Regions from separate parts of the Methylovirgula sp. 4M-Z18 genome, predicted to be linked through region 1. Evidence: predicted binding sites of a transcription regulator. Region 1 holds the regulator's gene; each other region holds the start of a gene.
The links. The regulator HrcA, encoded in region 1, represses chaperone genes, less so after heat shock. The targets are predictions, from matches to a motif close to GTTAGCACTCNCNNNNNGNGAGTGCTAAC.
Positions count from the first base shown of each region.

Region 1 (10,269 bases):
CTCAGTTCAGCTTTGCTGGGCTGAGTGGCTCTCCTACACTCCCTTTGACGCCTCCCTGATTAGAACTTCAGCCGCCCCTCGGGCGGCTTTTTTTGGAGGCGGAACCGCTTCTTCGCCGATTAAGGTTAATAAAAGCTTTACGCCCGCTTTTCCGCGCCGCCGTCTAAGATGTCGCTTTCGGGGCCATGAATGCCACGGCGAGGGGCAGATGGTGAAAGCGTCTCATCGGTCAAATCCGCAAAATGTCGTGCGGCTCAACCGGCCGTTCATGCCGGCCGATCCGTTCAAACTGCTGTTTCGTGAGGGCATGGAACTCGTCGAGGCGGCTGCCGCCTATCTCGACGGCCCCGGCCGGCTCGAGGCGCGCGGCCTGCCGCGCACGCTGGCTTTGGCCTACGCGACCGAGAGCATGCGCCTCACCACCCGCTTGACCCATCTCACCTCCTGGCTCGTGCAGACCAGAGCGGTGCATGAGGGCGAGCTTACTCCTGCCCAGACGGTCCACGCCAAGCAAAAAATTCGCCTGGTTTGCCAGCCGCTTGCGGCGTCCGAAGGGATTTTCGAGGATTTGCCGGAGACTTTGCGCGACCTCTGCACCCGCTCGCTCGTCTTGCAGGGCAAGATCGTCCGCATGGACGAACTCGGGCGTGCGAAGCGCACGGAACTGCCGCTGTCGGCGGTGCGGGCACAATTCGACCGGTTGCGCGGCGCCTTCGCCGGGCCATCGGCCTAGAACGGAAAAAGCCCCGGCGATCAACCAGGGCTTTCAACGGAGTTTCCGCTAAATCTTTGAAATTACTTCTTGCCGAGGCCGAGATTGCCGAAACGCGAGTTGAACTTCGACAGACGGCCGCCGCGGTCGAGCAATTGCTGCGAGCCGCCGGTCCAGGCCGGATGGGTGGTCGGATCGATGTCGAGGTTCAGCGTATCGCCGTCCTTGCCATAGGTGGAGCGGGTCATGAACTCGGTGCCATTGGTCATGACGACCTTGATCATGTGGTACGACGGATGGGTATCGGCCTTCATGGGTCAGTTCCTTAAAACTCTACGCGCGAGCACGATGGCGCTGCAAAGGCCGGTCCGAACTCGAACAAAATTCGTGTGAGCCCGCGCCTATAAAGCAAAGAGGCTGAGAAAACAAGGTGGGATTTCGCGCAAACCTCGGACACAGCGCGGCCAAAGGGCGCACGGGATGAAATTGCCGTGGCAATTGATATATAAGCCGCGCCAATGTCCTAAAGGCCCTCCATGTCCGATACGTCCGAAAGCCCGAAAAGCCGCGTTCCTCTCTCCGCCCTGCGCCCCCTGGTGCCGATCGCCCTGCGCTACAAGGGCCGAATCTGGGCGACTCTCGCCGCGCTGGTCGTCGCCTCGGTCGCGACCTTGGCCTTGCCGAAAATCGGCCAGAAAATGATCGACGACGGCTTTTCCAAGCTGGATTCCGGCTCCATCCATCTCTATTTCGGCGCCATGTTCGTCACCGCGGCGATCATCGGCCTCGCGAGCGGTGCGCGTTATTATTGCGTCATGACCTTGGGCGAACGGGTGGTGGCGGATCTGCGCGATGCTTTGTTCCGTCATCTCACCCGGCTCGATGCGCAATTCTTCGATACGGCCAAAACCGGCGAATTGCTGTCGCGCCTGACCTCCGACACGACGCAGATCCGGTCGGCTTTCGGCGCTTCCGCCTCGATCGCCCTGCGCAATCTCATCCTGCTGGTCGGTGCGATCGTCGCCATGGTGATCACCAGCCCGAAGCTCTCAGGGCTCATGCTGATCGCGATTCCGATGATCGTGCTGCCTCTGGTGATGGCCGGCCGGTCGGTGCGCGGCCGCTCGCGCAGGGCCCAGGACGCTCTCGCCGATGCGAGCGCCTATGCCGCCGAGAATCTCGGTGCCATGCGCACGATGCAGGCGTTCAACGCGCAGAAGGTCGCGACGCGGCGGTTCCTGGACGCCGCGGAAAACGCCTATGATGCCGCGCGCCAGGCCATCCAGGCCCGCGCCTATCTCACTGCCGGGGCCTTCTTCCTGGCCTCCGCCGCCGTCGTCGGTGTGTTGTGGCTGGGCGCGCGCGATGTGCTTGCCGGGCAGCTGACCGACGGTACGCTGACGCAGTTCATTCTCTACGCCATTTTTGCGGCCTCCTCGCTCGGCGCGTTGTCCGAAGTCTGGAGCGAAGTTTCGGCGGCGGCCGGGGCGGCAAGCCGTATTGGTGAAATCATGGCGGTCGTCCCGCGCGTGACGGCGCCGCCGCATCCGGCCGTTCTGCCGCCGCCGCGCGGCAAAGTCGCGTTCGATGACGTCAGCTTCGCCTATCCGACGCGCGTCAGCGACGTCGTGGTGCACGACATCAGCTTTGTCGTGCGGCCCGGCGAGACGGTCGCGATCGTCGGCCCTTCGGGAGCCGGCAAATCGACGGTGTTCCAATTGCTGATGCGCTTTTACGATCCGAGCGCCGGCGCGGTCCGGGTCGAGGACACCGATATCCGCACGCTCGATCCCGATGCTTTGCGTGCGCGCATCGCCCTCGTGCCGCAGGAACCGGTGATCTTCGGCGCGAGCATCGCCGACAATATCCGTTATGGCCGCCCCGAAGCGAGCGACGCCGAGGTGCGCGCGGCGGCGGAACGCGCCAATGCCGACGATTTCATCCAGCAAATGCCGGAAGGCTATGCGACGCGTGTCGGCGAGCGCGGCGTCACCCTGTCCGGCGGTCAGCGCCAGCGCATCGCCATTGCCCGCGCGATCCTGAAAGACGCCCCGATCCTGCTGCTCGACGAAGCGACATCGGCGCTCGATGCAGAGAATGAAACCATTGTGCAGCAGGCGCTCGAAGGCCTGATGCACAACCGGACGACGCTGGTCATCGCACATCGGCTCGCCACCGTTCTGTCGGCGGATCGCATTCTGGTGATGGATGGCGGCCGCATCGTCGAGGAAGGCAACCACATCAGTCTGGTGGCGAGGGGCGGTCTTTATGCCCGTCTCGCCAAATTGCAATTCGAGACGGGAGCGGCCGCGTCAGCGATGTAAGCCTTCACGAATATGTGCTTTTTGCTTGATCGTGCTTTTGTGCATTGTGGGCGCAAATTCAACATGAGCAGCACATGCCCGCATCAACGCCCACCAAAGAGAGACCGCAATCTATCGCTGCCGTGGGACAGGTCGTTCTTGTTTTGCAAGGCGGCGGCGCATTGGGCGCCTATCAGGCGGGCGTTTACGAGGCTTTGCACGAGGCCGGAATCGAGCCGGACTGGGTGATCGGCACCTCGATTGGCGCAATCAATGCCAGCCTGATCGCGGGCAACGCCGTTGCCAATCGGCTCGCGCGGCTGCGTGATTTCTGGCGGCGCGTCGAGCAGCCCGATTTCTTTACCGGGTTTCCTTGGGCGGCCCGCAGCCTGCCCAATCTGTCAACGGTTACGGCCGGTATTCCTGGCTTTTTCGCACCAAATCCCATGGCGTTTCTTGGACCGCACATGCCGATGCGGCCTGAGGCAGCGGGATATTATTCGACCGGCCCGCTTGCTCAAACGTTGCAGGAATTCGTCGATTTTGCCGTGCTCAATCAAGGCGTGCCGCGCCTGACGGTTGGGGCGGCGCATGTCACATCCGGCCAGATGCGCTATTTCGATAGCCGTGACATGCCCCTGGACGCACGCCACATCATGGCGTCCGGCGCGTTACCGCCGGCCTTTCCTGCGGTGCGTATCGACGATGAACTTTACTGGGATGGCGGCATTCTCTCCAATACGCCGGTGGAGGCCGTGTTCGACGACGTGCCGCGCCGCGATTCCCTGATCTTTTCCATTCACATTTGGAATCCGCGCGGATCGGAGCCGCACTCGATCTGGGATGTCATGAACCGGCATAAGGACATTCAATATTCAAGCCGCACCGACAGCCACATTCTCCGTCAGCGGCAAATTCATCGCCTGCGTCACATCATCGCCGAACTGGCGGCAAAACTGCCGGAAGACCAGCGGGCCTTGAGCGATGTCCAGCGCATGGCGGCCTTCGGCTGTCTGACGCGCATGCATGTGGTGCGGCTCCTGGCGCCCACCTTGCAGAACGAAGACCATACCAAGGACATCGATTTTACCCCAGGCGGCATCTCCAAGCGATGGCGCGCAGGCTATGTCGATACGCAAAAATTGCTGGCCCAAGCGCCGTGGCAGGCGGAAGTTGATCCACTGGAAGGGTTCTGTCTTCACGAGATCCGCAGGGAACCTACCGATGAAAGTGTCACAAAATCGTGAGCGCAACGCGCGCTCAGTCACGACAAACTGAAACGCCACGGACTTTGTCTTGGACTATAAAAGTACATCGCTATTGGGGACGCCTATGACACAGTCATCGCAGTTCGAACTTTCCATCCCGGCGATTCCGTCGGCGCCCACGCTGCTGAATTTGTTTATCGGCGGCTATATTTCGCTGATGGCCTGGGAGATCTGGTCGCGCATCATCACTGTGTGGGTAGTGGGCAATCCGCTCGAACCACCCGGTCTCGTTCTGTCGCTCGTCAATCGATTCGCGGGCACCAATTACGATCTCAGCATGCAGCCGGCCAATGCCAATGCGACGGCGGTGCATTATTTCCTCGGCATCGTCGGCTATCCGGTCCTCTATTACATCGTCTCGCGCGGGATCAAACATTGGGCGATCATTCTGGATGCCGGCGTCTGGCTGCTGTTCACGGGCTTTGTCGTTTTGTCCCTGGTCTGGTGGCATTCCTTCACCCAGTGGATGGGCATCTTCTGGCTGCTGGTGACGCTCACGACGGCAACGCGCTTCATTAATCCCAATCCGCTGATCGCCAATTGCCTGAGCTGGGGATCCTACACCTGGTTCAACGCGCTCGGCATTTTCGCGCCCGTCGCCGGACTGCCGTTCCTGCTGATGGATTGGGGCGGCGACCTGTCGTTCATGAGCTGGGTCGGCCACATGCTGTTCGGCTTTCTCGCAGCCCTGGTGTTCGAAAAGCTGGAGGCGCGACAAAGGTGAGCAAGGTCGGGCCGCCGGAAATGCCGGCGGCCTTATGCAATGAAAAACGCGGCGACAATGACGAGGCCAATGGCGATCCACATCGCGTAGGCCAGAATGTCGCCGGTATGGTGTAGAAAATTTGAACCGGTGATCGACATAGCTCGCACCCTAGAGCAGCAAGACTGACCTAGTAGATAGGGCGAGCTAGGCATTTGTGTGATGCGCAGCTCGTATTTTTGCTATGAATTTTTGCATGATCTTGCATCTTTGCGCCGGTGCCGCCATTTTTGGCTTATGGCGCAGTCTCCCACTCCCTCCGTGTTCGATCCGGGTGTCGCCGCAGGCCTGAATGCCCGTTCGCGCGAGATTTTCAAGAACCTCGTCGAAAGCTACCTGGCCAGCGGCGAGCCGGTCGGATCGCGCAATCTGGCCCGCATCCTGCCGATGACCCTGTCGCCGGCCTCGATTCGCAACGTGATGCAGGATTTGGAGGATCTTGGCCTGATTTACGCTCCGCACACCAGTGCAGGGCGTCTGCCCACCGATCTCGGCCTGCGCTTCTTCGTCGATGCGATGATGGAGATCGGCGATCTGTCGCGCGAGGAGCGCGGCCGGATCGAGGCCGATGTGAAGGCTGCGAGCCAGGGCAAAACGCTCGACGGCGTGTTGGCGGAAGCCTCCAGCCTGCTCTCCGGCCTGACGCGCGGCGCTGGCCTCGTCGTCACGTCGAAGGGTGATGCGCGGCTCAAACATATCGAATTCGTGCGGCTCGACCCGGAACGGGCGCTCGCGGTCCTCGTCGCCGAAGACGGCCAGGTGGAAAATCGTGTCATCCTGACCCCGCCCGGTCTGCCGGCGTCCGCCCTGCTGGAGGCCGCCAATTATCTCAACGCGCGCATCCGCGGCCGCACGCTCGCACATGTGCGCGGGGAGATCGAGGCGGCGCGCCAGGCCGCCAAGGATGAATTGGATCAGCTCACCTCGCGCCTCGTCGATGCCGGCCTTGCCTCGTGGGCCGGCATGCAGGGCGATGCGCAGCAATTGATCGTGCGCGGCCAGGCCAATCTGCTCGAGGACCTCACCGCACTCGACGATCTCGAGCGCATCCGCCTGCTGTTCGCCGATCTCGAGACCAAGAAGGATGTGATTGACCTCCTGAGCCGCGCGGAAAGCGGCGAGGGCGTGCGCATCTTCATCGGTTCGGAAAACAAGCTGTTTTCGCTCTCCGGCTCCTCGATGATCGCGGCGCCCTTCAGCGATGGTGGCCAGAAGATCGTCGGCGTTTTGGGCGTGATCGGCCCGACGCGGTTGAATTATGCGCGGATCGTGCCGATGGTCGATTATACGGCGAAAATCGTCGGCAAGCTGCTTGAGGGCCGCAAGGCATAAGTGCGTCCAGGTCGACCCGTTATGACAGAGACTCAGGACTTGGTGACGACAAACTACCCTTGGATCGGCAGGTTGCCATACAGATCCCATCCGGCGCCACCAGATCTTTCCAGGCACGGTTGATGCATATCCCGATCTGGCGACGGGCTAACCCAAGGGCAATTCCCAGGTATCCTTCATTTCTTCCATCACGAAATGCGCCGAGACGTCCGACAGTTCGACGGTTGCAATCAGCTTTTTGTATAAAGCATCGTAGCCCGCAACGTCCGGTACGCGGGCGCGCAGAATGTAATCGATGTCGCCGGCCGTGCGGTAAGCGGCCAGAATTTCGGGCAGACCCAACACCGCCTTGCGGAACTGCTCGGTCCAGGCTGCATTGTGCTGGTTGGCGCGAATATGGATCAGGACGACAAGGCCGAGATTCAGCGCTTTCGGGTCGAGCAGTGCCACCCGACGGCGAATCGTGCCGGCCGCCTCGAGTGCTTGCACCCGCCGCCAACAGGCATTGCGCGAAATATGCGTGAGCTCCGCGAGCGCCTCGAGCGAGAGTGTTGCGTCGGCTTGCAGGGCCCGGAGGATGCGCTTGTCGGTCGTATCGAGCATATGGGAAATTTTCCCGAATTCTGGTCAATCCATGAGATAAATTTAACACACATAGCCGAAAATGTCGATTATTTGGGATGAATGCACCGCCCCTTTGTAGCTAGTCTTACCGTTATCATCCGACGGGGAGCGTTCCATGCTGAAAAACCTGCACCGCCTGTTCATGGCTCATCCCGAGGCCGTCAACGAGACTTATTTCGAACATTTCGGCGTCGCTTCGCGCTATGGCTCTCGTTTCCTGTTCATGAGCTTCTGCGCCTTCACCCATGCGGTCTTTCCCTTCCTGTTCGAGCGTACCGCGTCGAACATGGTCAAGGCCATGTATGCCGACATGACGCGACGCGGGGCCAATACCGCGGTCGCCTCGCAAAATCCGCAGACGCCCGCCGCAGAATGGGGTTGGCTGTAACCCGACATAGGTTCTAGACTTACCCCATAGGGGGAGGAGATGGACTTACGGGACGGCCAGGATCGCGTGGTGGGTGCCCTGAAGGAGCATTTTGGCTTCGCGTCCTTTCGTCCCGGTCAAGCCGATGCGCTGGAAGCCATTCTGGCGGGCGATGACGTCCTTGCCGTCTTTCCCACGGGCAGTGGCAAATCCCTCCTGTACCAGCTTCCGGCGCTGATGCGGCCCGGGCTGACGCTCGTGGTCTCGCCGCTGATCGCCCTCATGCGCGATCAGGTGGCAACGCTCAAACAGCGTGGCGTGGCCGCGGGCACGCTAAATTCCGGCACTGAGGCGCCCGATTATTTTGCCACCGAGGACGCGCTGCGGCGGCGCAAATTGCGCCTCCTCTATGTCGCCCCCGAGCGCCTTGCCGATCCCGATTTTCTGCGCCTGTTGCGCGAGGTCGGCGTGACCATGCTCGCGATCGACGAGGCCCATTGCATCTCGCGCTGGGGGCATGCGTTCCGCCCCGATTACTTGGGTCTTGCGAGCGTGCGCAAGGCGCTCGGCGAGCCGCAGACGATCGGCCTGACAGCGACGGCGGACGTCGAGACGCGGCGCGACATCGTGCGAAAATTGTTCCGGCTGCAGCCGCGCATTTTCCTGCAGTCCTTCGACCGGCCCAATATCTTTCTCAAAGTCGCGGCAAAGCAGGATGCGGCGCGGCAGATCGAGGTGGAACTCCGTCAGCATCGCGGCGAAAGCGGCATCGTCTATTGCGGCTCGCGCCGCCGCACCGAAGCCTTGAGCGCTTATCTGACGTCGGAGGGCCACTGGGCGGTGCCCTATCATGCCGGCATGGAGGTGGAGGCGCGGGCGCGGCATCAGGACGAGTTCCTGCATGGGCTTGGGGTCGTCATGGTCGCGACCGTCGCGTTCGGGCTCGGGATCGACAAGCCGGACGTGCGCTTCGTCTGCCACGCCGACCTGCCAGGCTCGATCGAAAGCTATTATCAGGAAATCGGCCGGGCCGGGCGGGACGGCGCGCCGGCCACGACACTCGCTTTGTTCGATCCGGCGGAGGTGCGCCAGCGCCGCCGCTATATCGCGCAAAGTGCCGCGCCGGAGGAGGAGAAAGCGATCGATCTGCAAAGGCTGAATGCGCTGGTGCATTTGTGCCGCTCGTACCGTTGCCGCCGGGTGAACTTGCTCGCCGCTTTCGGCGAAGCGAGCACGCGGTGCGGCCATTGCGACAGATGCGCGGACCGCGACCGTTTGTGGCGATGGCTCGGGCGGGAATGATGCGGCGCGAGTCCCATCCTCTCTTCGTGGAGAGCGCGCTTCCTTCAGGCCACATGTCTGCCATGTGCGATTCGGCCTTTATTCCGGCCCAATCATGGGCATTGTCCCGGCCTTGTTGCCTGAAGAGTCGTTAATTCACATGCATGCGCCGGCCCCCCAAACCGAAAAGCCTCTCTCGCTCGAAGAGATCAAGGGCATCATCGTCGGCCTGATTCTCGCCATGCTGCTCGCCGCGATCGATCAGACGATCGTCGCGACCGCGATGCCGACCATGGGACGCGAGATGGGCGATGTGGAAAACCTGCCTTGGGTGGTGACAGCCTATCTTCTGGCCGGGACCGCGGTCACGCCGCTCTACGGCAAATTGTCGGACATCTACGGCCGGCGCGTCATGCTGCAGATCGGCATCGCGACCTTCGTGATCGGGTCGATCGCCTGCGGGTTGTCACGTAGCATCGTGATCCTGTCGGTTGCGCGGGCGCTGCAGGGGCTTGGCGGCGGCGGGCTCATCTCCCTGGCGCAGACGATCATCGCCGACATCGTCGCTCCGCGCGAACGCGCGCGCTATCAGGTCTATATCGCGTCCGTTTTCATCACCTCCAGTCTGGTCGGGCCGTTGCTCGGCGGCTTTTTCGCCGAGCATCTGCACTGGTCGCTGATCTTTTGGATCAACGTGCCGCTTGGGATTGGCGCTTGGGCAATGACGAGTGCGCGCCTGAAACGCTTGCCGCGCCATGAGCGACCGCACCAGCTTGACATTCCGGGTGCCGTGCTCATGGTCTTTGCCAGTTGCACGCTGCTGCTGGCGCTCAGCTGGGGCGGCTTGCGCTACCCTTGGGGTTCGCCGCAAGTGTTGGGGCTCATCGGCCTCTCCGTGCTGCTGTGGGCGGGCTTCGGCTGGCGCGTGAGCCGCGCGCAAGAGCCGCTCATTCCCATGAGCGTGCTCGCCAATCCGGTGGTGCGTGCCGGCACTTTGTCGGCCTGTTTCGGCATGGGCGCCTTTATCGGCCTGTCGATCTACATTCCGATTTATATGGAAGCGGTCTACGGCCTCGACCCGAGCCATTCCGGGTTGGCGCTTGTCCCTTTTATGATCGGCACGGTGACGGGCGCGACGATTTCCGGCCGCATTCTCACCTTCGTGAAACATTACAAGCGCATGCCGACTGCGGGCCTCGTTCTGTCGGTCGTCTCAGCCGCCCTTGTCGCGCTCAGTCCGGTGCAATTGCCGCTGTGGGCGCTGGAGCTTGCCTTTGTCGGCATGAGCATGGGCCTGGGCACGATTTTGCCCGTCTGCACCATCGCCATCCAAAATGCCGTGGCGATGCACGAACTCGGCACGGCGACGGGCGCCGCCAATTTCTTCCGCTCGCTCGGCGGCGCCTTGGCTGTGGCCCTGTTCGGTGCGATCGTTCTGGGCGGTTCGGCGGTGGCGAGTTCCTCCGGCCATGGCGTGTCGCTCGAATCGCTGCTGGCGAGCGGTGCCGACGTGACGGGCCTGGTGCGAATCTTCCGCACCGTCTTTGCGTCGGCGGCGCTGCTGCTCGCCTGCGCGCTGTTTTTTATGGCCATCATGGAAGAGCGCCCGCTGCGCAGCT
Region 1 covers NZ_CP149574.1:343,391-353,659, forward strand. Annotated here, with positions in the region: gene V9T28_RS01520 (DUF1465 family protein) at 209-733, shown strand; gene rpmE (50S ribosomal protein L31) at 796-1,026, opposite strand; gene V9T28_RS01530 (ABC transporter transmembrane domain-containing protein) at 1,249-3,036, shown strand; gene V9T28_RS01535 (patatin-like phospholipase family protein) at 3,111-4,262, shown strand; gene V9T28_RS01540 (hypothetical protein) at 4,348-5,007, shown strand; gene hrcA (heat-inducible transcriptional repressor HrcA) at 5,284-6,378, shown strand; gene V9T28_RS01550 (Lrp/AsnC family transcriptional regulator) at 6,526-6,990, opposite strand; gene V9T28_RS01555 (DUF6356 family protein) at 7,118-7,390, shown strand; gene V9T28_RS01560 (RecQ family ATP-dependent DNA helicase) at 7,430-8,671, shown strand; gene V9T28_RS01565 (MDR family MFS transporter) at 8,811-10,269, shown strand, end outside.

Region 2 (10,269 bases), on a different replicon from region 1:
GAAGAAGCGTAAGGCACGAGCCGGCAGCGACTCATACAAGGTGGATGAAAGTGGTATTGATCCATAATGTCTTCCTTTAGCACTTCTCTCTTGAGTGCGCTGCGACCGGAACGATCCCATGCAGAGCTTGTAAAACTGCAATGGCCGCATGCCGCAGCCCCACCGCGTGGTGGTGGATCATCGTCGCTCAGCTTCATCAGCACTGCCAAGATGTCGTCGAGAAAGAGAGGCCGGCAAACTCCCGGCACGTTGCAGAGCCCGGGCTGGGACTCGACGGCATAGATATCGGATACCCAGGATCAAAGAATCGCACGCTTTTCACTTGCCGAAAGGTTGTCATCTTTCAAGACATCTTGAGCTTCGTCCTCGACACCTTCCCTCTCGAGAAGGACGCCGCCGGATGCGCGGGCACGCATCCGGTCAGCTTGTCGATTTATCTGCTCAATTGCTGCTGTTGATCGCAATATGCTTGGCGTTCGTCTGAGCCTTTTCGGTCTTCGGCAGCGTCACGGTGAGCACGCCGTTTTTGAAAGTCGCCGCAACCTTGTTTTCGTCGACCTCGCAACCAAGAGCAAGGCGCCGTTCGAATCGCCCATAGTAGCGTTCACTGAATTGACGATTCTTGTCTTCGGTCTCCGATTTCTTCTCGCCGCGAAGTGTCAGGACGCCATCTTCCAGCAGCACCTCGATGTCCTTTTCCTCGAGACCTGGCACCTCGGCCGTCACACGGATTTCCTTATCGGTTTCAGAGAATTCGACGCTGGGCCAAACACCGTTGTTGGGCATCAACTGACCGAACACCGACGGGGTGTCAAAACCACGAAAGACTTCGTCAAATAGTCGATTGACGTTGCGATGCAACGACAGAAACGGGTCCATGTCGTCGCCGCGATAGATCATCGGTCGCTGATTGTTGCCACGGTTCCATGGGATCAGATCACGTACACTCATCACTGTTTCCTTTCTTTAGCTTTGCTCACAACGAACGCCCCTCCCCATCGGGATGGGAGTTCGTGCATGCCGGTTGCCTGCGGTCAGGCCGCGACTCCGCCTTCGATCCGTTCCGATGGCTTCTTGGTCGTCGCTCCTTTGATGGAGATCCGGCGCGGCTTCATCTCCTCAGGAATTTCCTTCTTGAGATCGATGATCAGCAGACCGTTTTCCAACTTCGCGCCGATGACGCTGACATGGTCCGCGAGCTCGAACCGGCGAGCGAAAGGTCTTAGAGCCAAGCCGTGATGGAGATATTGAATCTCCCCGTTTTCGGCCTTAGCGCCATTGACCATAAGCGTGTTCACTTCCTGGGTGATGGTCAGTTCATCTTCCCCGAAACCAGCCACCGCGATGACGATGCGGTAAGTGTCTTCATTGACCTTAGCGATGTCATAAGGCGGCCAATTGTCCGCATTTTGCGGTACATTCGCTTTTTCGAGCAGGTCGAATATTCGGTCGAAGCCAATGCTCGACCTATAGAAGGGAGAAAAGTCCATACTTGTTCTCATAGCTACATCCTCCGTGGAGCAACATAGATACGAGGGGCGCCTGGAAGCAGCCTGGCGCTCCTCCCCGACAGCGCCGGTCTCAACAAGCCGACCGGCTGTAGTGACGTAGGTACGACCTTCCCAGGCGTCAAGATGTCAGAATGCGCATTGGTCATCGTCCTGAGCAATGGGCACGGCATCCCTTGCAACAGCGGATTGTAGGACCTATGTACCGCCCGAAAACTCGATGGAGTCACATGAGGTTGGAAGACGCCTGTCATATGGAATGAGCCTTGCAATCCGTGTTCCCCGAAACGCACAAGACCCTCGGGCATCGGAAATCCTGGGACGACATCGTATCCTTGTCAGAGGTAGAGTTGCGGAGGGCTCGGATGGTCAGGAAGTTCGCCGCGGATGTCTGGACTCAAGGCCATAACCCTCCGTGTGCAGGCAGAACTCCCTGCCGACCATCAATCTCCCCTTAGTTGCCGGGTCAGGCGTCCAGCCCTTGCCGGCTCTTGTGGCGCGACAGGTGCACGCATTCGCCCGCGCCGCTGGTTTCGTCCAGCCGGCGTAGCGCCTCCATGATCTCATCAACGGAAACCGGGCGGCTGGCAGAGGGCGGCTGGCGCAAGGCCGGAACGGATTCCACCGCACAGGCGTCTGAGACCCATGACGATAGGATCGCGCGCTTCTCCTCGAGGTCAAGCGCATCATCCTTCAGGACTTCGTCAGGATGCTTGAAATACCTCGACGGGGAGAACAGCCTATCAAGTTCTGGGTCGAGTGATTCAGGAACAAGTGAAGGAATGATCGGCGAGAGCTTTTGCCGGTTCATGATTATCCTCCGTCTCCAAAAAAGCTCCTTTGTCATTTCGGGCTCGGCTGGGGCCGACCCGGCCACACCGGGCACTGTTTTATTTTGGCCGATTTTTTTAGAAAATTCAAGTGTGAAGACGCGGCTATATCTCTATTACGCTCATGTTTTCATGGCGTTATCAGTCTCTCGCCCTGAGTGCTAAAATTTTTGCGAACTCCTCTTGAATTCGAAAAATCCCGGACCCAGATCGATATGCGCGCGACGCCGTAAAGGGTCGCCCCAGCCCCGCTCCGGATCTATGCGATCCGAAGCGGAGGAACCTCTCGAAATCCGCTTGTCCTGAAGGAGACCGATATGAAGTTCCGTCCATTGCATGATCGCATCCTGGTCCGCCGCATCGAAGCCGAAGAAAAGACGGCCGGTGGCATCATTATCCCCGACACCGCCAAGGAAAAGCCGCAGGAGGGCGAGGTCGTTGCCGTCGGCCCCGGCGGACGCGACGAGGCGGGTAAGCCAGTTGAACTCGACGTCAAAGTCGGCGACCGCATCCTGTTCAGCAAATGGTCAGGCACAGAGATCAAACTCCATGGTGAGGACCTGCTCATCATGAAAGAAAGCGACGTGATGGGCGTGATCGAGTCTGCCTCTGAGACTCGGAAGGCAGCCTGAGCACCTAGACGCTAACCATTGAAGCTACCTGAGAAGGAGAAAAAGAATGGTCGCCAAGGACGTCAAATTCCGTGCTGACGCGCGTGAGCACATGTTGCGTGGGGTCAACATTCTTGCCGATGCGGTGAAAGTTACGCTTGGGCCGAAGGGGCGTAACGTCGTACTGGACAAATCGTTCGGTGCCCCGCGCATCACCAAGGATGGTGTAACGGTGGCGAAGGAAATCGAACTGGAAGACAAGTTCGAGAATATGGGCGCCCAGATGGTGCGCGAGGTGGCCTCGAAGACCAGCGACATTGCTGGCGACGGCACCACCACCGCGACTGTCCTCGCCCAAGCCATTGTCCGAGAGGGCGCCAAGGCGGTGGCCTCCGGTATGAATCCGATGGACCTCAAACGGGGCATCGACAAAGCAGTCGACGCGATCGTCGCCGAGCTCAAGAGCAATGCACGCAAGGTGACCAACAACGACGAGATCGCCCAGATCGGCACGATCTCGGCCAATGGCGACACCGAGATCGGTCGTTTCTTGGCCGATGCCATGCAGAAGGTCGGTAACGAGGGTGTCATCACGGTTGAGGAGGCCAAGACCGCGGACACTGAGCTTGAGGTGGTCGAGGGCATGCAATTCGATCGCGGCTACCTTTCGCCCTACTTTGTCACCAATCCTGACAAGATGCGTGTCGAGCTCGAAGAGCCGTATGTACTCATTCATGAGAAAAAACTTGGCAATCTCCAGGCCATGCTGCCCATACTCGAGGCGGCGGTGCAATCGAGCAAGCCGTTGCTCATTATCGCAGAAGACGTGGAGGGCGAGGCGCTGGCGACGCTGGTGGTCAACAAGCTTCGCGGTGGCCTAAAGGTCGCAGCGGTCAAGGCGCCGGGCTTTGGCGATCGTCGCAAAGCTATGCTGGAAGACATCGCCATCCTTACCGGCGGTACCGCCATCAGCGACGACCTTGGCATCAAGCTGGAAAATGTCACGCTCAACATGCTCGGCCGTGCCAAAAAGATCGTCGTCGAGAAAGAAAACACAACTATCGTCGACGGGGCCGGTTCAAGGACCGAGATTGAGGGCCGCATCAGCCAGATCAAAGCGCAAATCGAGGATACCACTTCCGACTATGACCGTGAGAAGCTGCAGGAGCGTCTAGCGAAGCTCGCCGGCGGCGTTGCAGTTATCCGGGTCGGCGGCTCGACTGAGGTCGAAGTGAAGGAGCGCAAGGACCGCGTCGATGACGCCATGCACGCAACGCGTGCGGCCGTGGAGGAAGGTATCTTACCTGGTGGCGGTGTCGCTCTGCTTAGGGCGGCAAAAGTACTGGACACTATCCAAACCGAGAATGTCGATCAAAAATATGGCGTCGATATCGTGCGCCGCGCAATTGAAGCGCCGGTTCGACAGATTGCGGAGAACGCTGGTTCAGAAGCCTCGATCATCGTTGGCAAACTGCGCGAGAAGACGGATTTCGCCTATGGCTGGAATGCCCAGACCGGCGAGTTTGGCGACCTGTACAAGCAGGGTGTAATCGACCCCGCCAAGGTTGTACGCACGGCCCTGCAAGATGCCGCTTCTGTCGCCGGTCTGCTAGTGACAACCGAGGCTATGGTGGCTGAAAAGCCGAAGAAAGAGGTGCCGGCTCCGCCGATGCCTGGCGGCGGCATGGATTTCTGAGAAGGAAACATGTCCGCGTCCGTCGACGCGGACATGGCATGTCTTTCGACAATTTTGTCCTGAACATGCACTGACAACAACAAAGTTTCCGTCGCGGAGGCCGACGACCTGCTTCCCCTTCAAGTGGCCTGAAATCGCTCGTAGGTCGGCAGGCGGCAGAGGTAAGTGCAGGACGGTAGACGGCGGCATGGAGAGAGATCAATGAAACACAATTTCATTCAATATCTGGTACTCGAGCAGGAGTCACGGTACGATGAATAACATCTGCTTTTCTGATCCGGTCAGACTGACGTTAAAGTCCGGCCGCGAATGTGTGGTTGCAAACGTATGGGAGGCAATCGAATGCCTATCCGAGAAATGGCCTGAATCGGCGCGCGGCAGAACATATCGCGCCGCCTATCATGTGTGCCGTGATGCATTAGATGGTTGGCGCGATTCGCGCGAGGCGCGCAAGGCCTTTGTGAAAGCTGGCCGCCGTGCTGGGCTGTTAGTGCCGCAAAGCAATAGATCTCGACCACGACAAGCGGGGTTCCCGAGGTCAGGTTGGACGCCACCGCTGACACCCGGTCCATGCGTTCGCCAGTAGATCGTGGAACAAGGAGAGCAGGAAAATTGGAGCGTGTGCGATGCCGACCACCTCCTCTTACGGTCTCTGCACCACGAGTGAAGAGGAATCTGCTTTCCTCGAAACGCTGATCCGTGAAGATTTTGAACGATGTCATCCTGGTGACACGCTGGAGGATCTCAAGCGGCGTGCCTCCTTTTCGAGAGACGACCAAGGGCTGTTGCGTGACTGGATGGCAGTAGCTGCGAGACGCGCTGCGTTGACCATCCCAACGCGTCGCGACTGACCTCGACGCGACAAACCATCGAGGTTTCGCGTTTGGGATATTCGTCAAACATCAATCAGCGGCTCGGCCGGTGGGCGAGCGGGCAGGCGAGATTTGCCTTGCGCATTTAGAGAGAGGGATTTCGCAGGTCCGCGGCACACGGGTCAGGTTATCGAACGCTAAGAACTGGAGGCCAGCATCCAACTCCCATGCAATAGCGCCTTGGAGTAGACGAACCCATCCACATCGGGACCGCAATCATACCATCGACGACGAAGCTGTACCTCAATTCTTGATAGCGTTGCGGCGTTCGAGTTCGACGAGAAGCGCGGAATGGTCGAGATCGCAGGCATTCGCGAGCAATCCGCGAAAAAGATCCGCAGTCGCCTTCGTGAACGGCGTATCGTTCACGCCGAGCCGGGCTGCCGCATCAAGGGCATTGTCGATATCCTTGAGATGCGTGACGGAGCGGCCCCGCGTGACGAAGTCACGTTCCACCATGCGCCGTCCATGAAGATCGAGAACCCGGCTCTCCGCGAACCCGCCCCGCAGCGCCTCGCGCACTCTAGCCGGATCCGCGCCGCCTCTTTCCGCAAGCAGGAAGGCTTCGGCGACGGCGCCGATCGTCGCGCCGACGATCACCTGGTTCGCCAGTTTGGCCAATTGCCCCGCCCCATAGGGACCGATGTGAACCGGACGGCCCATCGCTTTCAGAACGGTTTCCGCCCGGTCGAAAACCTCCGGCCCGCCGCCGGCCATGATCGCGAGAGTGCCGGCCTCCGCGCCCGTGGTCCCGCCCGAGACGGGCGCATCCAGATAGGCGACACCGCGGTCGGTCAGCCGTCTCGCGTGATCCTGTGCCTCCGACGGCTTGATCGAACTCATGTCGATGACGACGCTGCCGGGCTGGACCGCGTCGGCCACACCAGAGTCGAACAAAACCTTCTCGACGATCCCGCCGTTCTCTAGCATCGAGATAACGAAATCGGCGTCGCGCACGGCATCAGGAGCGGCATCGACGACGCGCGCGCCGTCGGACGAGAGTTCCTCGGCTTTGGCCCGAGTCCTGTTCCACGCGGCGACGGGATAGCCGGCCCGCAACAGATTGCGAGCCATGTGCAGCCCCATGAGGCCCGTTCCAAGAAATGCGACGGTCTGTTTACGAGTCATGTTAATCCCATCGAAAATTCGGTTGCGTGACGGGCCCTCCACTCGCCCCTTTGTCGACTGAACAGCGCAGGCACCAAGATACGCCTCCAGACCATCGGGCCCACATAGGGCAGGCGGACCGTGAGTTGCAGGATCGAACCCCGGGCTAAATCCGATGAGCCGATCCCTTCGTCAGGCATGCTCCGTCAAGTCGGCTGCAGAGGGCTCCTGCGACAAGTCTATCAACCCTCTCTCGCTCGGATTACCGGAAGCTCCCCACAGATTTTCCTGCTCTCTACATAAACAAAATCTTAGTAACAAAACCCATCCAATTTGCACCCAACATCGGGTTAACATTACAGCCCGGTTTGAGCACGCAGGCGAGGAACACAATAAATTCTTAGGCTCCCATTCCCTTGAGTAAGACCGCGACGCACGGATCGCGGTCCACAATCATTCATCCTGCGGTGCTGTGGATGATTCAGGATCAATGTACTTCGTAGACGCCGACGCAACCCGTCTTGCAGCTCGCACCGGCGGACAAGGGCACGAAAACGTCGTTACTTGTCGGATCGGCGGCCACCGAATGCGAGTTCTTATAGGTCGTCGCGTTGGCAACCCACGCGTGGGTCGTCGCATTGATCACTCCAAGCATCGGACCGCCAGTGAAATCACGCGCAGCGAGGAAATACATTTTGTTGCCCGGGTTATACCAGACCTCGTCACTGCCGCCGATTTGTTCAACCGTCGCTACAGCTTTTTCTTTCGCGACGTCGACGATGACGCTGTGCGCTGGTAGGTCGGGCGCGGAATCGCCCGCTTTGCATCCCATCAGCACGTCACTGTTCGGGCCGAGGGCCGATCCGGCCGGCTCGCATTGATCGAGCGGAATGATTTTGTCGAGCGTGCGCTTGACCGGATCGATGACGGCGATGCCGCCGGTTTTCTCTTCCTTGTAGATCGGAACCGATTGGATGAATTTACCGATGGAAGGCACGTAGCTCGGCTGCTCGATGCCATCGCTTGCATCCGGCATTTCAAGTTTGCCAAGCACGGCATGGTCATGATCTGCGGAAATGAACGTATCAAAAGCGGGCTTGTCGCTGTCGTTGGCGACGATCACGACTTTATGCTGCGGATCATAAGCCATTTCGTCGACGCGGAACTTCCCGCCCGTGGGAATCGTCTTGACCAATGCCGGCGGGCTCTTGGTGAGATCATAGATCTTCAACGTGCTGTCGCCGTCGCCGACATAGAGTTCCTGCGTATCGGCAACGACCATCAAACCATTCGGTCCGCCGATCGATCCGGGCTTCTTCGTTCCCGCGAAGCCTGTAATGCGATAAAGGAACGACTTCTTCGCCGTATCGATGACATCGACGGCTGCATTCGAGCGGTCCGCGAGATAGTAACGGCCGCTCTTGCCGTCGACCCAGCCAATATCGAAATTATCCAGCGGATTACCGCCGAGATCAATCGCAGCGGTTTGCTTGGCCTCCTCCGCATGGACATGCGTCAGACCTGCGACGAGCAGCGTCGACACCATAAGTATCGTTTGCAATTTCATATCGCTTTCCTCCCTATCGGCGCATGGCATGGCCCATGCGCGAGCCAGCGGGCAGCACGTCTCTGCCGCCGCGTTTTCCGCGTCAGTGTGGTTGGCGGAAATTTGGATTCGTGCGGAGCGCCCGATCACACCTGAAATTTCGGCAGATCCGGGATCGCCCTGCGCGAGACTTTCAGATCATTCCAGCGGCATCTCGACCGGAAGCTCGGCCTGATGCCATTTCGCGTACACCGCCCGCAATTTCCCGTCCGCGAGATCCTTGGCCACCCAGTCGTTGACGGCGTCGAGTAAAGTCTTGTCGTCCTTGCGCAGGCCGACCGCATAACCATTCGTCCGGATGACGAATTTTTGCTCGAGCTTCCGGTCGGGTGCACGCTGATTGATGTCGCGCATCTGGGCCGGTGCCGAAATCATAATGTCCTGCTGACCCGAGGAGAGCGCGGTGATGAGCGTTGCGTCATCGTCAAACCGGGCAATCGAAATCTTGTCGTCCTCCTTGGCGATTTTGGTCGCGTCGGCATCGGCCCCGGTGCCTCTCGTCACGGCCACGGTCTTGCCTTCAAGATCCTTGGCGCTCGCGACGCTCACGGCAGCCGGCGCGGCGCAAATGATGGTGATCATTCCGTAGGGACGAGAGAAATCGACCACCTTCTTGCGAGCTTCCGTGACCGAAAAAGATGACATCACGACATCGATCTTGTGGGTCTGCAGGAAGGGGATGCGGTTCGCGCCGGTCGTCGGAACGATATCGAGATCGACGCCGAGATCAGCCGCAAGCAGGCGAGCCGCCTCGACATCCGAACCGGTCGGCTGCATCGCCGAATCAACCGTCCCATAGGGCGGTAATCCGAGATCGATGCCGACCATGAGCTTGTGCCGCTCCTTGATCTCGCTCAATGTATCGGCCCGGGCCACACCCAAGCACGACACGGTGCAGAGCACGGCCACCAGCGCAAGTTTTCGAACCATGGTTTCCTCCTGAAGCTATCTATATTTGCCTGTTTCTAAAGCCCCGTCCCAATGAATTGCTTGAGCTCAGGCGTTTGCGGCCGGGCAAGCAGGTCCCGCCCGCCGGTTTCCCAAATTCGGCCCTGGTGCATGAAAATGATCTTGTTCGCGACGCGGCTGGCAAAGGCCATCTCATGCGTTACGACCAGCATCGTCATGCCGCCGCGGGCGAGATCTTCCATGACTTTCAGCACCTCGCCCGTAAGCTCGGGATCGAGCGCCGAGGTCACCTCGTCGAACAGCATGACTTGGGGCTTCATCGCGAGTGCGCGCGCAATGGCGACGCGCTGTTGCTGACCGCCCGAAAGCTGTTCGGGATAGCTTTGCGCTTTTTCGGCGAGGCCCACCCGATTGAGCACGGACATGGCAAGCGCACGCGCCTCGTCCGTCGGCATGCGCTTGGTGCGCCGCGGTGCGAGCGTGATGTTCTGTTCGACCGTGAGGTGGGGAAACAGATTGTAGCTTTGAAAGACGATCCCCACATCCTTGCGGACATTTCGCAGATCGGGCGCACTACCGCCGCCGAGACGATGGCCGCAGACGTCTATCGTCCCCGAATTGATCGGTTCGAGACCGTTGACACAGCGCAGCGCCGTGCTCTTGCCCGATCCGCTCCGGCCGATCAGACACACGACCTCGCCGCGGTCGACATCGAAGTTGATGCCTTTCAGCACTTCGACCGCACCGAAGCTCTTGTGCACATCCATGAAGCGCACCACGGCTGTGCCAGAGGAGGAAATCGGCTGCTGCGACACTTGGGAAACGTGCATCGTCATCATCAGGCTCCCCGTGCGCGCAAACGTCCTTCCAGCCTTCGGCTCGCCCGGGACAGGGGCGAGCAGAGGAGGAAGTAGATCGCACCGACGATCGTGAACACGACAAAGGGTTCAAAGATAGCGTTGTTGATGATCTTGCCGGACTGAGTCAGTTCGATGAAGCCGATCACGACAGCATAGGATGTGTTCTTGATGATCTGCACGCTGAAGCCGATGGTTGGCGGAATGGCAAGACGCACGGCCTGCGGGAGAATGACGTCGGTCATGCGCCGGAACGGCGAAAGTGTGAGACTG
Region 2 covers NZ_CP149575.1:90,205-100,473, reverse strand. Annotated here, with positions in the region: gene V9T28_RS22915 (Hsp20/alpha crystallin family protein) at 442-951, opposite strand; gene V9T28_RS22910 (Hsp20 family protein) at 1,035-1,502, opposite strand; gene V9T28_RS22905 (hypothetical protein) at 1,975-2,319, opposite strand; gene groES (co-chaperone GroES) at 2,656-2,970, shown strand; gene groL (chaperonin GroEL) at 3,017-4,645, shown strand; gene V9T28_RS22890 (DUF982 domain-containing protein) at 4,899-5,231, shown strand; gene V9T28_RS22885 (hypothetical protein) at 5,272-5,496, shown strand; gene V9T28_RS22880 (NAD(P)-dependent oxidoreductase) at 5,761-6,645, opposite strand; gene V9T28_RS22875 (YncE family protein) at 7,112-8,191, opposite strand; gene V9T28_RS22870 (transporter substrate-binding domain-containing protein) at 8,369-9,160, opposite strand; gene V9T28_RS22865 (amino acid ABC transporter ATP-binding protein) at 9,196-9,975, opposite strand; gene V9T28_RS22860 (amino acid ABC transporter permease) at 9,978-10,269, opposite strand, start outside.
Region 2: the regulator HrcA is predicted to act here: its motif matches at 2,476-2,504, upstream of groES (co-chaperone GroES).

Region 3 (10,269 bases), 760 kb from region 1:
TGCAACAAGCGCATGCCATTGGCTGTCTTTCCGGTGCGGCCGCGGGTGCGGTGGCTGGCCATTATGCCGGCCATCATGCGGTGGTTGGCGCGGTCGGCGGTTGCATTGCCGGGCATCACCTGCACAAGATGCAGAAGCAGAAGCGTCTGCAGGAGCAACAACAGCAAAAGCAGATGCAGAACCAGCAGCAGGCGCCTGCCGGCACCGTGCAGCCGGCTCCGCAGCAATAATCGTTTTTCATCGAACGCCCCGGAAGCTTCCGGGGCGTTTCTTCGTTGCTGCACCGCCTGGCGCGGCGAATAAAGCGCCACGTTGGAAGCCGCATAGAGTGGCACGATTCCAAATGGCATAAAGGAACGAGGATGGTTGCGCAGGAAGCAAAACCGTTGCGGCTGTTCTATGTCCGGCATGGCGAGACCGAATGGGCGCTCTCCGGCAAGCATACGGGCAAGACGGACGTTCCGCTGACCAAGAACGGCGAAGCGGGGGCGCAGGCGCTGCAGCCCTTGCTGGGCCGCTACACATTCGACCATGTCCTGTCGAGCCCGCGCACGCGCGCCTATTCGACCTGCGTGCTGGCCGGCTACGGTGATGGCGTACAGATCGATCCCGATTTGGCCGAGTGGGATTACGGCGATTACGAAGGCCTGCGCTCCGCCGAGATCAAAAATGGCCGCCCGGACTGGAGTGTCTTTCGCGACGGCTGCCCCAACGGTGAGAGCCCGGATGAGATGACGGCGCGGGTCGACCGGGTGATCGCGCGGCTCTCGATGCTCGGCGGAAACATTGCCCTGTTCTCGCACGGGCATTTCGGCGGTGCCTTGGCGACCAGGTGGCTCGACCTGAAGATGGCCGAAGGCGAGCATTTTCCCTTGCAGCCGGCATCGCTCAGCATTCTCGGCCCCAATCCAAGCCATCCTGACGTGCGCGTTCTGTCAATGTGGAACGTGCTGCCGCACTTGGTCGCGTGAGGGTCTGATACGATGACTCCGATCTGGTCGGTTGGCTTGATGACGGGAACCGTTCTCGACGGCAATATCGATGTCGCGTTGCTCAAGACCGATGGCGAGCGTATCGAGGCTTTCGGCGCCTTCGCGCTCGTTCCCTATCCCGAAGCGATTCGCGCGATGTTAGAGGAGGCGCAGCATGCGGCGCGCAGCTGGAACTTCGAGGGGCCGGAGCCCGCGATCTTCGCCAAGGCCGAGGACGCCCTGACGCGGGCGCAGTCGGCGGCCGTGCAGCAGGTCGTCGCTCAGGCCGGCATGACCATGGCACAGATCGGCGTCGTCGGCTTTCACGGCCAGACGGTGCTGCATCGTGGCCGCCAGCCCGACCGGCCCGGCGATACGCGCCAGCTCGGCGACGGCGCTCTGATGCACGCGCTTCTCGGCGTCAAGGTGGTCTACGATTTCCGTACCGCCGACATCCGCGCGGGCGGCCAGGGCGCGCCGCTCGCCGCCATCTACCATGCCGCGCTTCTGGGTGCGGCGGGGGCGCGGGGCGACAGCGCCATTCTCAATCTCGGCGGCGTCGGCAACATCACGTGGTGGGACGGCAAGAGTGATCTTGTCGCCTTCGACACCGGCCCGGCCAATGCGCCGATCAACGATTTCGTCAAGGCGCGGGGGCTGGGCGATATGGATCGCGACGGTGCGCTCGCGGCGCGGGGCCGCGTGGACGAAGCCCGGCTCGCCCGCTTGCTGGACCATCCTTACCTCACGGCGCTCTATCCGAAATCGCTGGACCGGTTCGATTTCACCGCCGCGATGGCTGATGGGCTGGGGGCGGAGGACGGCGCGGCGTTGTTGACGGCCTTCAGCGCTGCCTGCGTCGGCAGGGCGCTTGATCTGCTGCCGCAGCGGCCGCAAACCCTGTTCGTTTCGGGCGGCGGCCGCCGCAACCCGACGCTGATGGCGATGCTCGAACAACGGGCCGGGGTGAGTGCGGTGTCCGCCGACACGCTCGGCTGGCGCGGGGACGCGGTGGAGGCTGAATGCTTCGCGTTCCTCGCGGTCCGCGCGCTCCGGGGCATCCCGATCAGCTTCCCCGCAACCACCGGCGTATCCCAGCCGATGGCCGGCGGGCGCGTGGCGGGGTGATATATGTTGCAATGTATTGATTTATATAATTTATTCGCTCTATCAGTTCGTTCCCAATTTTGGTTCTGATGAGAACCTTTTCTTGGACCGCGACCGTCTCGGTCGCACAATGAAGGAGGCCTTGATATTTGAGATGAAGGATAATCATCCAAATCGAGACACTGGGCCGGCGCTTCGCGCCGCTTGCGACCGGGACGGTCGCGATCCAAAAAAAACAGACCGGGATGGTCGCGGTCCTAAAAAGCTCGGCTTGGGAGTTGCTCCTTATCCGCTCGCAGCGCCAAATGTTCTCTTTATGTTCTAAGTCCGGAGCGCGCGCTTGTCAAACCATTTGTTGGTCGGCACGCGACAAGGTGCAGCCTAAGTCTGGCGGACAGCCGCCGGTCTTAACTTTTGAGCGGAATTCAAAAATTCCTCCCCTTGACACAATTTGGGCCCGCGCCTATCTGAGCGGCAACCTGTTAGCACTCTCTTTGAGCGAGTGCTAATGGTCGGCCGCCATCGGCGGCTGTCTCGCAAAATTACCAACTAGGGAAGCGAACACATGAAATTCCGTCCCCTGCACGACCGTGTTGTCGTTCGTCGCCTCGACAGCGAAGAAAAGACCAAAGGCGGTATCATCATCCCCGACACCGCTAAGGAAAAGCCGCAAGAGGGCGAAGTGATCGCCGTCGGCTCGGGCGCTCGCGACGAGGCCGGCAAGCTGGTCGCGCTCGACGTCAAGAAGGGCGACAAGGTCCTGTTCGGCAAGTGGTCCGGCACGGAAGTGAAGATCGACGGTCAAGAACTCCTGATCATGAAGGAGTCTGACATCATGGGCATCATCGGCTAATCGCCACCCATTCTCCCACCCCATTCATTCAGAACCCAAGGTTCAGGAGTTAAAACAATGGCTGCTAAGGACGTACGTTTTTCGTCTGACGCCCGCGACCGGATGCTGCGCGGCGTTGATGTTCTCGCCAATGCGGTGAAGGTCACGCTCGGCCCGAAAGGCCGCAACGTCGTGATCGACAAGAGCTTCGGCGCTCCCCGCATCACCAAGGACGGCGTGACCGTTGCCAAGGAAATCGAGCTTGAGGACAAGTTCGAGAACATGGGCGCCCAGATGGTGCGCGAAGTCGCTTCCAAGACCAACGACACGGCTGGCGACGGCACCACGACCGCAACCGTTCTCGCCCAGGCGATCGTGAAGGAAGGCGCCAAGCTCGTCGCTTCCGGCATGAACCCGATGGACCTGAAGCGCGGTGTTGACCTCGCCGTTGCCGAAGCCGTCAAGGACATTCAGAAGCGCTCGAAGAAGATCAAGTCTTCGGACGAAGTGGCGCAGGTTGGCACGATTTCGGCCAACGGCGACCTGTCGATCGGCGACATGATCGCCAAGGCGATGCAGAAGGTCGGCAATGAAGGCGTGATCACGGTGGAAGAGGCCAAGAGCCTCGAGACCGAACTCGACGTCGTCGAGGGCATGCAGTTCGACCGCGGCTATCTCTCGCCGTATTTCATCACCAACGCTGAGAAGATGATCGCCGAGCTCGACGATCCCTACATTCTCATCCACGAGAAGAAGCTCTCCTCGCTGCAGGCCATGCTGCCGGTGCTGGAAGCCGTCGTGCAGACCGGCAAGCCGCTCGTCATCATCGCTGAAGACGTGGAAGGCGAAGCGCTCGCGACCCTCGTCGTCAACAAGCTGCGCGGCGGCCTGAAGGTTGCTGCCGTCAAGGCTCCGGGCTTCGGCGACCGCCGCAAGGCCATGCTGGAAGACATCGCGATCCTGACCGGCGGTCAGATGATTGCGGAAGACCTCGGCATCAAGCTCGAAACCGTCACCCTGGCGATGCTCGGCCGCGCGAAGCGCATCCGTATCGACAAGGAAAACACCACCGTGATCGACGGCGCCGGCAAGAAGAAGGACATCGAAGGCCGCGTTGCTCAGATCAAGTCGCAGATCGAGGAAACCACCTCGGACTACGACCGCGAGAAGCTGCAGGAGCGTCTTGCCAAGCTCGCGGGCGGCGTCGCCGTGATCCGCGTCGGCGGTGCGACCGAAATCGAAGTGAAGGAAAAGAAGGACCGCGTTGATGACGCCCTGAACGCCACCCGCGCTGCGGTGGAAGAAGGCATCGTCCCCGGCGGCGGCGTGGCTCTGCTGCGTGCCCGCGCCGCGGTCTCGAAGCTGCACAGCGACAACGAGGACATTGCTGCCGGCATCCGCATCGTGCTGAAGGCGCTTGAGTCCCCGATCCGTCAGATCGTTGAAAACGCTGGCGTCGAAGGCTCCATCGTCGTCAACAAGATCTCCGAGAACAAGTCGCAGACCTTCGGCTTCAACGCCCAGACCGAGGCATATGTCGACATGATCGAAAGCGGCATCGTCGATCCGGCGAAGGTCGTGCGCACCGCGCTGCAGGACGCAGCCTCGGTTGCCGGCCTCCTGATCACGACCGAAGCGATGATCGGCGACAAGCCGAAGAAGGAAGCTGCGGCGCCGGCAATGCCGGGCGGCGGCATGGGCGGCATGGATTTCTAAGAAATCCCGCTTTTGCAAGAATAGAAGAGGCCGCTCGACAAGAGCGGCCTTTTTTATGACAATTCTTTAAGGATCGGGTTCTTATTTTCGCCCTCAAGCTCTGAGACTTGTTCCTGCCCGTTTCTCCTTTGCAATGAAGGCCCCCATGCGAATCCTAGGACTTGCCGTCGCGATCTTTTCGGTGATCGCTCTTGTCATTGGCGTGAAGGGGGATACGGGCGCCCTGATGATCGGGGTCATCGGCATACCCTGTGCCGCCCTGACGTTTCTCTCTCTGAGCATCTCGAGCTTCCTGAAAAATTTCGTCGCGATCTTTGCGTTCGAAACCATTTTGTTCGGTGCGCTTTATCTCGCCGGTAGTGCCCAATACTGGCCGGCGGCCTTCGCCGATTACACCATTCCCGAAACCCTGCCGCTGACCATGGCGGTTTTCGTGATCGCCGTCTTTGGCGCCTCCTATATCCCGATCGTCCGCTCGATGACCCGTATTGCGGACCGCTATTTCGAACAAAATGAACCGGGAACGTTCCGCATCTGGCCCCTGCCAGAAATGCGGCTGCTGGAGCGTCGGATCGCTTCGATGATGCTCGTGTCGCTTGTTTTGATCAATCAGATCGTCGTTGGTGTCACGGTCGTCTTAACATACGCGCGTCGCGACATTTTCAATGCGCTTCAAGCAAAGAATGCGGGAAATTTTTGGTACGCACTCATTTTCGAGTTTCTTGTTTGGGCTATGATCTACGTGGCCTTTGCCGTCACGAACTATGTCGTGAGCTCGACCTTCATCTTGCGTTGGCGCCGGTGGCTAACGAAATTTTATGTGGCGCATTGGCTTGATGGCGCGGCCCATTATCGTATGTCGTTGATCGGCGGCGAAACGGACAACCCCGACCAGCGTATTTCTGAGGACGTGAATCTGTTCCTTGATGGTGGTGACCAAGGCTACGGCATCTATTCCTTCTCTGTGATGTTGATCTCGACTTTCAGTTCGCTTGCCGCCTTTTCGATCCTACTTTGGAATCTATCGTCGGATTTCATTGTCCCTGGGCTCGGCATCGCGGTCCCTGGATCACTGTTCTGGGTGGCTCTTCTGTATGCGGCCTTTGGGACGTTCGTCGCCATGTATATCGGTAAAGGATATGCCGCGCTCAGTTTTAAAAGGCAGAGATATGAGGCGAACATGCGTTTCTCGCTGGCGCGTCTGCGTGAATATGGTGAACAGGTCGCGCTCCTGCATGGTGAGGATACGGAAAAGCAAAGCGTGATGGGGCGTTTTGGCGAGATTTTTGCGAACTACATGCAAATCATCGACAAGCGTAAGAAAATTACGGCGTTCAGCGGCCTCTATGGTCAGATGAATGTCGTTATTCCCTACGTCTTCGGCGCGCCGTTTTACTTTGCGGGTAAGATGGAGCTCGGGCAACTCACCCAGGTCGCCAATTCGTTTGGCGAAGTCATCGGTGCGTTCAACTTCATCGTCGACAATTACGTGTATTTGGCGAGCTACCGCGCGGTCCTCGACCGTCTCACGTCCTTCGATAACGCCATCGAGCGGGCAAATCTCCTTGGCACGAAGGCGCCTCACATCGTCCTGGAGCGGGCCGGAGACGATGTGGTGCTGTCCAATCTGAAGGTAGACCTGCCGCAGGGCGAAGAGCTTTTGCAGGTGGATCATTTCCGCTTCAACGGTCAGCAGCGCACCTTGGTGAGCGGGCCGTCGGGATCGGGCAAATCGACATTGCTGCGGGCAATCGTCGGCGCTTGGCCTTATGGCGAGGGGAAGGTCTCGACCCCAGCCGGACAAAATATTCTTCTTCTGCCGCAGCGGCCGTATTTCCCCCTCGGTTCTCTGCGCAGTGTGGTCAGCTATCCCTCCGCCGAGGGAACCTATCGCGACGCCGAGATCGTGGCTGTGTTGAACGAGGTTGGACTGTCGCATATTTCGGCGAATCTGGACGAATCTCACATTTGGACGCAGCAGCTTTCCGGCGGCGAACAGCAAAGGCTTGCCGTGGCGAGAGCGTTGCTCGCCAAACCCGATTGGCTCTTGCTCGACGAAGCGACGTCGGCCCTCGACGAGAAGTCGGAGAAGAGGCTCTACGACATTATCAAGATGTCGCTGCCTAACACCAAGGTCGTTTCCATCGGCCACCGGTCGAGCTTGATCGGCATGCACGACCGCATGGTCGAAATGGTTCGGGGTGCCGACGGAACATCGACGCTTCGCGAGGCGGTCCTGGCCACCTCGTGACGATTTTGCGGGTTCAGGACCTCGACGTGTGCGCGGCGCAGAGAACGCCGGTAAAGCGCGGGATCAAATCCCGCGCTTGAAGCGCAACACGCCGTATTGGCTCTTCACGATCAGGTCCGAGCCGTCAATGCTCCAGTACGGGCCGGAATGGAGGATGCCGAGATAGACGTGTTCGATTTGCGTCACTGCCGGAGGGCAGGTCTTGCTGGTGAGCGCGACGGAGCCCATGGCGAGGCGCTGGCCCTGAATGGGTTTCAGGGTCGACGACCAGGTGTTGCAGCCCGAAAAACCGGTGCCGCGGTCGTTGCCGTCGATCGAGAGCGTGAGTTCGGCGTCGCCCGGCACGGGCTTGCCATTGATTTCCGAAACTGTCCATTGCGCACCGACGGGGAACGTCTGGTCGGGCTGCGCGAAGGTGGGCTGCTGCGGTTGCTCTTGTTGCGCCTTTTTCTTGTGCCTGCCAACGATGGTCGCATCCTGGGCCGCTGCCGGCAGGGCGAAAGCGGCGAGAAGGCCGGTGGTCAGCAGGGCAAGAAAAAGTTTGGTGCGCATATCGTGTCCTTGAAGCCGTTGAGTTGCGGAATGTCGCCGAACCAAGAAATGCCGCAATGGCGAAATTGAGGCAAGTCCGGGAATTTGTGGAGACGGGCCGGCCCGCCTAAATCCGGTTCGCCAGGCGGTCGTAGAGCGGGTTGGTGGCGGAAAATACATAATCGAGGGTGGCGACCGCCACATGTTCCGCGCCTTGGCCGATCAGCCAATCGGCGAGATCGGGGGCGCGGGCCTTGGCGCAATTCAGCCGGACCATCTGTCCCTCACTCACCCCGAACAGCGGCGTTGCCTCGAACAGCTTTTGCGCCTCGACGTAAAGCGCCGGCGCCGCCTGGGGCAGCACCACCGCCCGCACCTCGCGGGTGGTGCGCGCGGTTTCCTCCGCCGCGATGCGCGACAGAATGGCTTTGGCGGTCTTCTTCTGGCTCTCGGACCAGGTAGCGGTGATCGAGGCGGCGAGATTGGCCTCCGAGCGCAGCATTACGCCGTCGTCGAGCACTTTCAGCGCATTGGCGGCGAGCGTCGCACCGGTCGTGGTGATGTCGACGATGAGTTCCGCCTGTCCGGCCGCCGGCGCGCCTTCGGTCGCGCCGAGACTCTCGACGATCCGGTAGTCGCTCACATGATGCTCGGCAAAATAGCGGCGGGTGAGGTGGATATATTTGGTGGCGACCCGCATCGGCATGCCGTGCCGCGCCCGGTGCGCACCGGCCACGTCCTCGAGGTCCGCCATGGTGCGCACATCGATCCACGCCTGCGGCACGGCCACGACCACATTGGCATGGCCGAAGCCAAGCGGCGTCAGCAATTCGATCTTCGCATCGGCGTCGGGCAGGGATTCGCGGACGAGGTCCTCGCCGGTCACGCCCAGATGCGCCGTGCCGGCCGCGAGCTGCGTGACGATTTCCGAGGCCGAGAGAAAGGCGATTTCAACCCCGTCGAGGCCCTTCAGCGTGCCGCGATAATCCCGGGCGCCGCGTCCCTGCGTGACTTGCAGCCCGGAGCGGGCGAAAAAGTTCGCGGCGTTTTCCTGCAGGCGGCCCTTGGAGGGAACGGCGAGCACGAGAGGTGCGTTTGTATCCTGCATGATTTCAAGCCCCCGCAATACGCTCGATCCAGATCGCGGCGCCGACCGCCGGCACATCGCCCTGCGCGCCAAGCGCTTTCAGCAGCCCGTCGTAACGGCCGCCGCCGATGATGGGCTTTCGATCCGCGCGCTGCGGATCATGGGCCTCGAACACGAAGCCGGTGTAATAATCGAGGTTGCGCGCGAAACTCGCGGCGAAGCTCAGCCGCGCCATGTCGCAGCCGCGCGCGGCCAGGAAATTGATGCGCGCATCAAAGGCGTCCAGCGCCTCGCTGAGATCGAGCTTCGCCTCACCGGCGAGGGCACGCAGCCGGGCCGAGGATTGGCCGGCATCGCCCGCGACGCTGAGGAACTTTGCCAGAATGGCCTGTTTCTCGGCATCGAGCCCGCCGCCCGATTTGAGTGTCGCCTGTTCCAGAAAGCGCTCCGCGATTTCACCCGCCGAGCGGCCGCCGACCGAGGAAATGCCGGCAATCGACAACAGGTCCTCCACCAACGCCCGGGCGCCCTGTTTGTCCGACCCGGCAAGGGCTGCCAGCACGCCCGAATGGTCGATGGAGCTTGCTGTGCCATTGGCTTGCGCGATGGTCTCCAGCGTCTTGCCTTGGGCAAAGCCGCGCTTGATTCGCCGCAGCCACACCGGCGCGAGGCCCATCACCTCGAGGAGCCGGGCGAACAGGCCGGCATCGCCGAAACGCACCATCAGGGGCGAGGCACTCACGCTGTGCACCGCGTCGAGCGCGGCGGTGAGTATTTCGGCGTCTGCCGCCTCGCGGTCCATGCGGCCATAGCTTTCGATGCCGGCCTGCAGGAACTCGCCGCCTTCGCCTACCCGCATCCGGAATACCGGCCCTAGGTAGCTCACGGACTGCACCTGTCCCGCCATGGGGCCGCTGAGGTAATCGCGGCTGACCGGGATCGTATATTCGGGCCGCAGGCACAATTCGGCGCCCGCAATATCGCTCGTCAGATAGAGCCGCCCGCGAATGTCCTCGCCCGACAGGTCGAGAAACACCGAGGCAGGCTGCAGAATCGACGGCTCGACGCGGGTGAAATGAGCGGCCTCCAGAAAGGCCAGAAGCCGCGTCTCAAGGCTCGATGGATTTGTGGGCGTGGGGCGGGTGGTCATGTCCGTCCGGCTTTAGTTGCAAGAAAACGTGCCCGTTCATAGGCGGTCGCAATCGATCTGACAAATCTCTTGTTATGGGCTTGCGGCTTGGCGGCGAGGTGAGTATAAGGCGCGAACCTGCAGCGCCGCACTCGGCCGCAGGATATGTCGGAGTGTAGCGCAGCCTGGTAGCGCACCTCGTTCGGGACGAGGGGGTCGGAGGTTCGAATCCTCTCACTCCGACCAATAAAATCAATTACTTAACGTTTTCCCGCTTCTGCTGCGCCACAGAAACCGGTGGCTTCATCCTGCGGCTGACAAGCCCGGACTCACCGCGCTGTCCGCCGCACCGTGCCAGCCTCTGCCGGCACGAGATGCCGCAAGGGCAGGCGGGAGGATTGTTTCAGGCGGTCGAGAACGATCGCCGAGCGCACATGCGCGACGCTGGTATGGGCGAGGAATTTTTCGGCCATGATGCGCGACAGCGCCTTCAAATCCGGCACTGCCATTTTCAAGAGATAATCGGCTTCACCGGCCATGGCATAGGCCTCCTGCACCTCTTCCAGCGTCTCGACCAGTTCGGCGAAATGCTGGGAATTGTCGGGCGAATGGGTCGCGAGTGTCACCTGGACAAAGACCGTGACG
Region 3 covers NZ_CP149574.1:1,105,012-1,115,280, forward strand. Annotated here, with positions in the region: gene V9T28_RS05015 (hypothetical protein) at 1-230, shown strand, start outside; gene V9T28_RS05020 (histidine phosphatase family protein) at 363-971, shown strand; gene V9T28_RS05025 (anhydro-N-acetylmuramic acid kinase) at 984-2,099, shown strand; gene groES (co-chaperone GroES) at 2,644-2,931, shown strand; gene groL (chaperonin GroEL) at 2,989-4,626, shown strand; gene V9T28_RS05040 (ABC transporter ATP-binding protein/permease) at 4,772-6,877, shown strand; gene V9T28_RS05045 (META domain-containing protein) at 6,941-7,429, opposite strand; gene hisG (ATP phosphoribosyltransferase) at 7,536-8,516, opposite strand; gene V9T28_RS05055 (ATP phosphoribosyltransferase regulatory subunit) at 8,521-9,645, opposite strand; tRNA gene V9T28_RS05060 (tRNA-Pro) at 9,794-9,870, shown strand; gene V9T28_RS05065 (Lrp/AsnC family transcriptional regulator) at 9,954-10,269, opposite strand, start outside.
Region 3: the regulator HrcA is predicted to act here: its motif matches at 2,560-2,588, upstream of groES (co-chaperone GroES).